One region of the Streptomyces sp. NPDC053750 genome, then DNA from elsewhere that is predicted to be linked to it. Evidence: riboswitches for the same ligand, from Rfam matches in the RefSeq annotation. Region 1 holds a riboswitch; each other region holds the start of a gene.
What was found. Region 1 has a riboswitch for cobalamin ahead of ACIGO6_RS19100 (ribonucleoside-diphosphate reductase subunit alpha). Riboswitches for the same ligand answer to the same signal wherever they lie in the genome.

Region 1 (3,266 bases):
CGATGTCGCCCTCGGCCACGTCGACGAACGCGCCCAGGTTCACCGAGCCCAGGTTGCAGACGGCCGTCTCGCCGTCGTCGGTGACCTCCAGGATCTCCGTGCAGAGGTTGGAGGAGTGGATGACGTGACCGGGCTCGGCGGTCTGGTTGGCGGTGCGGTTGGCGGTGTCCTTGAAGGTCATCCAGCCGTTGCCGGTCTGGGCGAGGGTGCGCATCATGCGGCCGTACAGCTCCCTGGCGGGAAGCGTCCTACGGGCCAGGCCCGCGGCCTCGGCCTTGCGGTAGGCGGCGTCGAACTCCTCGCCGTACAGGTCGACCAGCTCGGGCACGTCCGAGGGCGAGAACAGCGACCACTGCCCGTCGGCGTCCACCCGGCGCATGAACTCGTCCGGCACCCAGTGCGCGAGGTTCAGGTTGTGCGTGCGGCGGGCGTCCTCGCCGGTGTTGTCGCGGAGCTCCAGGAACTCCTCGATGTCCGCGTGCCAGGTCTCCAGGTAGACCGCCGCCGCGCCCTTGCGCCGGCCGCCCTGGTTCACCGCGGCGACCGAGGCGTCCAGCGTCTTGAGGAACGGGACGATGCCGTTGGAGTGCCCGTTGGTGCCGCGGATCAGCGAACCGCGGGCGCGGACGCGGGAGTAGGCGATGCCGATGCCGCCCGCGTGCTTGGAGAGGTTGGCGACCTGGTGGTAGCGGTCGTAGAGGGAGTCCAGCTCGTCCTTGGGGGAGTCCAGGAGGTAGCAGGACGACATCTGGGCGTGCCGGGTGCCGGAGTTGAAGAGGGTGGGGGAGGAGGGCAGGTAGTCGAGGCGGCTCATCAGGCCGTAGAGCGCGGCGACTTCCTCCGCCGAGCGGGCGGTGTCGTCCTCGGCGAGCCCGGCGGCCACCCGCAGCATGAAGTGCTGGGGCGTCTCGACGACCTTGCGGGTGATCGGGTGCCGCAGCAGGTACCGGCTGTGCACCGTGCGCAGGCCGAAGTAGCCGAAGCGGTCGTCGGCGGACGGGTCGATCAGCGCGTCCAGACGGTCCGCGTGCAGCCGTACGAACGCGGCGGTGCGGTCGGCGATCAGACCCTCGCGGTGGCCGGTGGCGACGGACTCGGTGAAGGTCGTGACGCCCTGGGAGGCGGCCTCGGCGCGGATGCCGGTGGTCAGCAGCCGGGCGGCCAGCCGGGAGTACGCGGGGTCCTCCGCGATCAGGCCGGCCGCGGCCTCCGTGGCCAGCTCCCGCAGCTCCGTCTCGTCGGCGTGCGCGGACCGGCCGCGCAGTGCGGCGGCGGCGACCCGGCCGGGGTCGGCGCCGGGGAGGTCGGCGGTCAGCCCGGTCAGCGTCCGCAGCAGGGCGGCACCGGGACCGTCGGGTTCCTCGGTCGCCGTCGCCGGGGTCGCTGAAGCCGGATCGGCTGGCGCGATGGTCACGTGGGGCACTCCCTCGCTCGGCACGGGGCCTGGCGGAGGGCAGGGGGCAGCTCACGAGCGCACGCGGCGTCGCGTCCACCGGCCCACTCCACGAGGCCCGGACGTCATGGCACCCGGGCCGGGACGGCCGGGCGCACTGTCGGCAGGTCCTCGGACTGACCATGCGTGGACGCACGTGCGAAAGACGTGCGGAAACACGCAAGTACACCGTTGCGGGACAGTTCCGGATTCGCACCGGATTCCCCTGCGGCGACAGCGAGCAAGAGCATACATCTTGTGTCGGGTTCCGTGAGCACCCCCAGATGTTGTGTCGCGCCGGTCTCAGAGTGTCAGCTCATAGGTGAGCAGAGTGATGTCGTCGAGCTCCGGCAGCGGGTTCCAGTCGCGCCCCGGGGTGCGGGTGAAGCCCAGCCGTTCGTAGAGGCGGTGGGCGGTGCGCATCGTCCGCTGGGTCGACAGCACCACGCGCACGCAGCCCTCGACGGCCCGGGCGCGGTCGACGCAGGCCCGCACGAGCGCCTCGCCGACCCCGCGGCCGCGTGCCTCACGGGTGACGGCGAGCATGCGTATCTCCGCCTCGCCGGACCCGGCGATGTCGGCCATGGGGCCGCCGCGGGGCACGAAGGTCACGCCGCCGAGCACCCGGCCGTCCGCAGCGGCGACCAGCACCTCGGCCGCCGCCGCCCGCTTGGCCACGTTCCGCAGCTCGCCGAGGTACGCGTCGCTCTCCCCGAAGTCGAGGAGCCCGTCGCGGAGATAGGCCCCCGCGGTGATCTCGCCGAGGGCGTCGTACTCGCCAGGTGCCGCCTGCCGGATCTCGAAGTCCATGGGGCCGAGTGTGCCCGACGGGTACGACAACAGGCCGCCGGATTTCTCCGACGGCCCGTCTCGAACCGGCGATCAGTGCGAGGAGCCCGCCGTGGCCGGCGGGAGCTCCACCTCCACGCCCGGGTCGCCCGCGTCCGCCGTGTAGTCGCCCGGCTTGGTCTCGTCGACGCCCTCGGGTGCCTTGACGGCCTTCAGGACGAAGGTGAGGACCACGGTGACCAGTACGTTCAGTACGAAGGCGGTGAGGCCGATGTAGCCGATCTCGCCGATGCCCGGGATCTCCTTCGAGGAGCCGCCGAAGTGCTTCTGCGTCGGCGAGGCCACCCCGTACGCGGCGACCGTGCCGTAGATCATGCCGACCGCCCAGCCGCCGAGCAGTGCCCAGCGGTGGAACCAGCGGGTGAACAGGCCGCCGACCAGGGCCGGGAAGGTCTGCAGGATCCAGATGCCGCCGAGCAGCTGGAAGTTGATCGCGACCGTCTTGTCCATGCCGAGGACGAAGACCAGCGCGCCCACCTTCACCAGCAGGGACACCAGCTTGGAGACCTTGGTCTCCTGGGCCGGGGTGGCGTCCGGCTTGATGAAGTCCTTGTAGATGTTGCGGGTGAAGAGGTTCGCGGCCGCGATCGACATGATCGCCGCCGGGACCAGGGCGCCGATGCCGATCGCCGCGAAGGCCACGCCCGCGAACCAGTCCGGGAACATGTTCTCGAACAGCTGCGGGATCGCCAGCTGGCCGTTGTCCACCTTGACCCCGGCCGCGATCGCCATGAAGCCCAGCAGCGCGAGCAGGCCCAGCATCAGCGAGTACAGCGGCAGGATCGTGGTGTTGCGGCGGATCACCTCGCGGCTGCGCGAGGACAGCGTCGCGGTGATCGAGTGCGGGTACATGAAGAGCGCGAGCGCCGAGCCGAGCGCCAGGGTGGCGTACGTCCACTGCCCCGTCGCGTCCGGGACCAGGCCGCCCTTGCCCGCTTCGGTGAACTTGTCACCGGCCGAGGCGAAGATGTCGTCGAACCCGCCC
Region 2 (3,266 bases), on a different contig from region 1:
CCCGCCGCGTTGACACCGGAGACGGCCAGCACGAGCAGGGCTGCGGCGATCGCCAGACTCATCAGCAGGCCCATGGCACCTGACAGACCGTCCGGGGTACGGGCCAGTGGAGTGACGCCGGCACCGGCGAGGGCGCAGGCCACCAGCGCGCACAGCATGGGATCGAGCCCGGTCAGCAGAGCGACGGCGATGCCCAGGAGTGCGACGTGCATCATCGCGAACCGCACCGGCATGATGTCGAGGCCGACGATGACGACACCGATCACCGGCAGTCCGACCGCTGCCACCAGCAGGGCGACACCGGCCCGTTGGACGGGCACGAGCTGCAGGAGCTGACCGACGTCGGCCGCGGCCAGGGCGCTCACCGGACCTCCCGCAGACGTCCCGCGGCCATCTCCAGCACCCGGTCGCAGCGCTCGGCCAGAGCCCGGTCGTGGGTGACGACCACGACGGTCACCGGCAGGGAGAGCAGTACGTCGGCCGCCTCCTCCTGACCGGAGAAGTCGAGGGCGGCGGTGGGCTCGTCGGCGAGCAGGACGCCCGCCCCGGCCGCCACACAGCCGACCGCCCGCGCCAGGTACATGCGCTGAAGCTGACCACCGGACAATGTGTGCAACGGCCGGTCGGCAAGATGCCCGACCTCGAGCTTGTCGGCCGCCCCCGCCGCCTCGGCACGCGCACCGCCGCTGGCCAGCAACTCGCCTGCCAGCAAGGGAAAACGGCCGGTCGCCGGTTTCTGCGGGATCCACGCGCACGCCCGTCGCCGCCACGCCCACTCGGCGGCGCTCCCGGTGTCCCGGCCACCCACCAGGATCCGGCCCGCGACATGCCGGTGCAGCCCCAGAACGGCGCGCAGAAGAGTGGTCTTGCCCGACCCGTTGGTGCCGGTGAGCGCCACTCGCTGCCCGCGCACGATGTCGAGATCGACGTCGCGCACGGCCTCGACCCGGCCGTGCCGGCACACGACGCCCGACATCCGGACATCCAGCCCTTCCATGCCACCTCCCTGCCTCCTCACAGCAGTCGGACGGGAGAGGCAGTCGGTTCCCGGGCGGGGCGAAGAAGCTGCGACGGCAGCGGACTTGACCTCCCGGGCAGGCCGCCGCGCGTTCGGCCCGCAGTGGCCGGGTGCGGAAATCACGGCGCCGTAAGTGCCTACCGGTCCGAGCGCGTCCAGGACTTGCAAGCAGGGGCGGAACACGGACACGCCGGAATGGCCTCCGGCCAGGTCGTCACGGCCGGAGGCTTGCACCGCCTGCAGATCAAGGTCGACAGGACGAGCACGAGCGGGGCGTCATACGGCCGCGCAACGGCAGTCGACGGCCCGTGACTGGACACTGTGGTCAAAGATCTCAAGAGTCAGACCCCGTCGGGCGCAACATCGCGCAAACGCCCCATCGATCCCGGCGCACCGGGCATGTCGGACCACGTGAGTGGGGCTGTGGTAGCTTCCGGACGCCAGTCGAACTCGTGAGTGTGGTCGTACGCGTGCACGGGTCGGGGAATCCGGTGAGAGTCCGGAACTGACGCGCAGCGGTGAGGGTGACGGGCGGGGCAGCAAGCCACTGGACGACGGTCACGGCCGGGTCCGGGAAGGCGTTCCGCCGGGGTGATCCCGAGTCCGAAGACCTGCTGGCGACCGATCGTCCGCACGGGCCCCGCGTATGGGTCCTCACGCCTAGGAAGCCGCCACCGTGCACGTGTCACGTCCCGCCCGTTGTTCCGTCCTGCTCCTGACCGGGTCCCTGCTGCTCGCCGCGTGCGGTTCCGACTCCGGCTCGTCCGCGAAGTCCGGCGGCTCCGGTGCCGGAGCCGTCACCTTCGACAACTGCGGGCAGAAGGTGACGGTCGCAGCTCCGCCGAAGCGGGCCGTGTCCCTGAACCAGGGCACCACCGAGATCCTGCTCTCCCTCGGCCTGGCCGACCGTATGGCGGGAACCGCCACCTGGACCGACCCGGTCATGAAGGGACTGGAGAAGGCCAACGCCGAGGTGCCCCGGCTCGCCGACAACCAGCCGTCGTTCGAGAAGGTCCTGGCCACTGAACCGGACTTCGTCGCCTCTTCCTTCACCTCAACCCTGGACAAGGGCGGGGTGGCTCCCCGCGAGAAGTTCGAGGAACTCGGCGTGCCGACGTATCTGTCGCCCGCCGACTGCGAGGGCAAGGACAACAGCGGCGACGGCGACGGCTCACGGACGAAGTCCCTGGACATGGAAACGGTCTATCGCGAAGTGCGGGAACTGGCGCGGGTCTTCGGGGTGGAGGAACGGGGCGAGCAGTTGGTCGACCGGCTGAAGAGCCGGGTGACGAAGGCGACGTCCGGGATCCGGGCCGGGAGCACCACCGTCCTGTACTGGTTCGCGAACCAGGAGTCCCCCTACATGGCGGGCTGTTGCGGCGCGCCCGGCATCATCAGCAACGTGCTCGGCGCGAAGAACGTCTTCGACGACAGCACACAGGAATGGCCGCAGATCAACTGGGAGACGGTCGCCGACCGCGACCCCGACGTGCTCGTCATCGGCGACCTCACCCGCAAGTCGCAGACCGCCGAGTCGGCCGCGAAGAAGATCGCTTTCCTTGAGTCGAACCCGGTGACGAAGAACATGAAGGCGGTGAAGGAGAAGCGGTACGTGCTGCTCAGCGGGCAGGCCATGAACCCGACGATCCGCACCGTCGAGGGCGTGGAGAAGGTGGCCGCGGCGCTGCGGGCGTACGGACTCGCCGGATGACCACCGCCCTGCGGTCCTCCCCCGTCCGCCCGACGCGGGGCGCCGTCCGGGTGCTGCGCGTCGTGGCCGGCCTGGGCGGCGGGCCGGCAGTGCTCGCCGCTTCCGTCGCCGTGGCCATCACCATCGGCCCGGCGGACATCGGTGTGGGCGACGCCTGGTCGGTGGTCGCCTCCCGCCTGGGCTGGGGCACGACGGAGCTGACCCCGATCCGGGAGGGCATCGTCTGGAACCTGCGGCTGCCGCGCACCCTGCTCGCCGCGGTGTGCGGCGCCGGACTCGCCGTGTGCGGCGCGGTGATGCAGTCCCTGCTGCGCAATCCGCTCGCCGACCCCTTCGTCCTGGGCGTCTCCTCCGGGGCGTCGACCGGCGCGGTGGCCGTCATCGTGCTCGGCGCCGGCGGCGGTCTCCTGTCCGTTTCCGGTGGCGCCTTCGTGGGCGCCCTGGGCTCGTTCGCGCTGGTGCTGCTCCTCAGCCATACGCTCGGCGGGACGACGGACCGCGTGGTGCTCTCCGGAGTGGCCGCGATGCAGTTGTTCT
Region 3 (3,266 bases), on a different contig from region 1:
CTCCGGGTGCGATGGAGTACGAGCACGAAGACGGGCACACCGATCAGCGAGGTCACCACGCCCACCGGGACCTCCTGGGGTTCGAGGACGGTACGGGCCAGGGTGTCGACCCAGACCAGGAACACCGCACCGGCGAGCGCGCAGACCGGCAACATCCGGGCGTGGCCGGGGCCGGTCAGCGCCCGTACGGCGTGCGGCAGTACCAGGCCGACGAAGCCGATGGCGCCGGCCGAGGCGACCAGGGCCGCGGTGAGCAGTGCGGTGGCGCACAGCAGCACCAGCCGGGTGCGGGCGACGTGGACGCCGAGCGTGGCCGCGGCGTCCTGGCCGAAGGCGAAGGCGTCCAGCGTCCGGGCGTACCCGAGGCACACGGCCAGGACCGGCAGCAGGACCGCGGTGCCGGTCCATACATCCGTCCAGTCCGCGCCGCCGAGCGAGCCGAGCAGCCAGAACAGCACGCCGCGGGTGGTCTCGGCGTCGGCCGCGGTCATCACCACGAAGGAGGTGAGCGCCGAGAACAGCTGCATCGCCGCCACGCCCGCGAGCACCACACGGTCCGTGGAGCCGCCCAGGCTGTGGCTCAGCAGCATCACCAGCGCGAACGAGCACACCGCCCCGAGGAAGGCGCCGCCCGAGACGGACAGCGCGCCACCGCCCACGCCGAGGACGACGACCAGGACGGCCCCGGTCGAGGCGCCGGAGGAGACGCCCAAAACGAAGGGGTCGGCGAGCGGGTTGCGCAGCAGGGACTGGAGTACGGCCCCGCACACGGCGAGTCCGGCGCCGCACACCGCGGCGAGGAGGGTGCGGGGCAGCCGCAGATCCCAGACGATGCCGTCGCGGATCGGCGTGACGTCCGCGGCGCCGGGGCTGCCGCCGAGGTGGGCGACGACCACGGACCACACCTCCGTGACGCCGACGTCCGCCGGGCCGATGGTGACGGCGACGGCCACGGAGGCGCACAGGGCGGCGATCCCGGCGGCCGTCCACACGGGGTACCGGCGGCCGGTCGGGCGTAGGGCGGAGGTCACTTGGTGAGCCCGTGGGAGCGCAGCGCCGCCGCCAGCTTCTCCACGCCCTCGACGGTGCGGACGGTGGGGTTCATGGCCTGTCCGCTGAGCAGCACGTACCGCTTCTTCCGGACGGCGGTCATGTTCCTGGTGACGGGGTGGGACTCCAGGAACTCGATCTTCTTCGCTGCCGTTTCGGCGGTCTGGGACCTGCGGGTGAGGTCGCCGAGGACCAGGACGTCGGGGTCGCGGTCGGCGACGGTCTCCCAGCCGATCTGCGGCCATTCCTCGCGGGTGTCGTCCATGACGTTCTTCGCGCCGACCGCGCGGGTCATGATGCCGGGGGCGCCGCAGCAGCCCGCCAGGTAGGGCGAGGTGGAGTTGGCGAACCAGTACATGACGGTGACGCCGGAGGCGTCGATGCCCGCGGTCGCCCTGTCGACGCGGGCCCTGAGGTCGGCGACCAGCCTCTCGCCGCGCTCCTCGACGTCGAAGACCCGGGCGAGGTCGCGGACTTCGCCGTACACGGTCTCCATGGTCAGTGGCTCGCTGCGGCTGCCGTCGCCGTCGCCGCTGTTGTCCTTGCCGACGCAGTCGGACGGGGACAGGTAGGCCGGCACGCCCAGTTCGGTGAACTGCTCGCGGGTGGCGACGCCGCCGGTGCCGAGGGTGGAGGCGAAGGAGGCGGCGACGAAGTCGGGTTCGGCGTCCAGGACCGTCTCGAAGGACGGCATGTCGTCGGCGAGCCGGGGCACACCGGCGTTCGCCTTCTCCAGGCCCTTCATGACCGGGTCGGTCCAGGTGGCGGTGCCCGCCAGGCGGTCGGCGAGGCCGAGTGAGAGCAGGATCTCCGTGGTGCCCTGGTTGAGGGAGACCGCCCGCCGGGGCGGCGCGGTGATCTTCACCTCCTGCCCGCAGTCGGTGACGGTGCGTGGATAGCCGGCGGCCCCGGCCGCCGCGGCGGAGTCGGTGGCGGGCGCTCCGGAGCCGCAGGCGGACGCCAGCAGGGCGCCGGACAGCAACAGGACGGGACCACGGAGCGAACGGCGGGAACGGGGGAAGCGGGCGATGCGGCGGGAGCCGACGGGGCGTGCGGGCAAGGAAGATCCTCTGGCGTCGAGGGCTCATGCGCGAAGCCCGTTCGTACGGTGCGGCCCGCGCCGTACCGCGCGCGGGTGCCAGCAGGTCTTCGGACTCGGGATCGACCGGTCGGGACGCCTTCCCGGACGGCGTGTGCCGCCCAGTGGCCCGTGTCCCGCCCGTCCCCCTCACCGCTGCGCGTCAGCTCCGGATTCTCACCGGATTCCCTGACCCACCAGGTGGGTTCGACTGGCTCCCGCAAGCTACCACAGGGTCACCTGCCGTTGATCAGGTCGGTCACAGGGGCGTCGCGGCGCGGAGGATGAGGAACATGGTGACGGCGGCGTTCGCGGACGACATCGCGGAGACGGCGGTTCCGGCGGCCGCCGCCCATGCCGCGAGGCCCACCGAGGTGAACACCGAGGGCCAGGTGCGGACCGTCGGCGCGGGGCCCAGCAGGGCGGCCACCCGGCGCGGCACCGGGCCGGGCGCCGCGAGGCCGGCGAGGGTGGCGACCGGAGTGCCCCGGGAGACGAGGGCCGCCTTGCCGATCGCGGTCGCCACCGCACGGCGGTCTCCGACGGTCCGCGCGGCGGCCTCGTCCGCCCACCGCTCCGCCGTATAGGCCACGGCGCTCCGCAGGGGCCGCAGGAACGGGTTGGCCAGCGCGGCGAGCCGGACGGCGAGCAGGAAGCGGTGGTGCCGGGCGGCGAGATGGGCCCGCTCGTGGGCGAACAGCGCGCGCCGCTCGGCCGGTTCGAGGCAGTCGAGCAGGGCCGTGCTCACCACCACACGGTCCCGGCGTCCGCCGGGCAGCGCGTACGCGTACGGCACGTCGTCCGGAAGCACGGCCACGCCGGTGCCCGGCAGTCCGGCCAGCGCGCGGTGGGCACGGCGGCGCACCCGGCCGTGCCGCCACAGGGCCCGCGCCGAGGCCACCACCACGGCGCACAGTGCGGGGATCGCGGCCTTGCCGACGACCTCGTCGTACGGCACCGCCGCCCGGACCTCGGGGTCCGACCAGCCGTCGGGCAGGGGGTTGCCCGGCAGCTGAGCGGTGCCCACCACCATCACCAGGGCCAGGCACACCGTGCTGCACAGGGCCATCACCGCGGCGACGGCGGTGAGCAGCCTGGTCGCGGTCCGCGGGTGCAGATGCTGTTCGGCCAGCCGGGC

Region 2: another riboswitch for cobalamin. It lies ahead of ACIGO6_RS06200 (ABC transporter substrate-binding protein); the one in region 1 lies ahead of ACIGO6_RS19100 (ribonucleoside-diphosphate reductase subunit alpha).
Region 3: another riboswitch for cobalamin. It lies ahead of ACIGO6_RS07760 (ABC transporter substrate-binding protein); the one in region 1 lies ahead of ACIGO6_RS19100 (ribonucleoside-diphosphate reductase subunit alpha).

The regions. Positions count from the first base shown of each region.
Region 1 is NZ_JBITXB010000006.1:173,988-177,253, reverse strand. It holds gene ACIGO6_RS19100 (ribonucleoside-diphosphate reductase subunit alpha) at 1-1,414, opposite strand, end outside; cobalamin riboswitch at 1,538-1,693, opposite strand; gene ACIGO6_RS19095 (GNAT family N-acetyltransferase) at 1,736-2,242, opposite strand; gene mctP (monocarboxylate uptake permease MctP) at 2,315-3,266, opposite strand, start outside.
Region 2 is NZ_JBITXB010000002.1:179,654-182,919, reverse strand. It holds gene ACIGO6_RS06210 (metal ABC transporter permease) at 1-365, opposite strand, end outside; gene ACIGO6_RS06205 (ATP-binding cassette domain-containing protein) at 362-997, opposite strand; cobalamin riboswitch at 1,456-1,652, shown strand; gene ACIGO6_RS06200 (ABC transporter substrate-binding protein) at 1,695-2,729, shown strand; gene ACIGO6_RS06195 (FecCD family ABC transporter permease) at 2,726-3,266, shown strand, end outside.
Region 3 is NZ_JBITXB010000002.1:505,223-508,488, reverse strand. It holds gene ACIGO6_RS07765 (FecCD family ABC transporter permease) at 1-1,031, opposite strand, end outside; gene ACIGO6_RS07760 (ABC transporter substrate-binding protein) at 1,028-2,110, opposite strand; cobalamin riboswitch at 2,173-2,359, opposite strand; gene ACIGO6_RS07755 (M56 family metallopeptidase) at 2,388-3,266, opposite strand, start outside.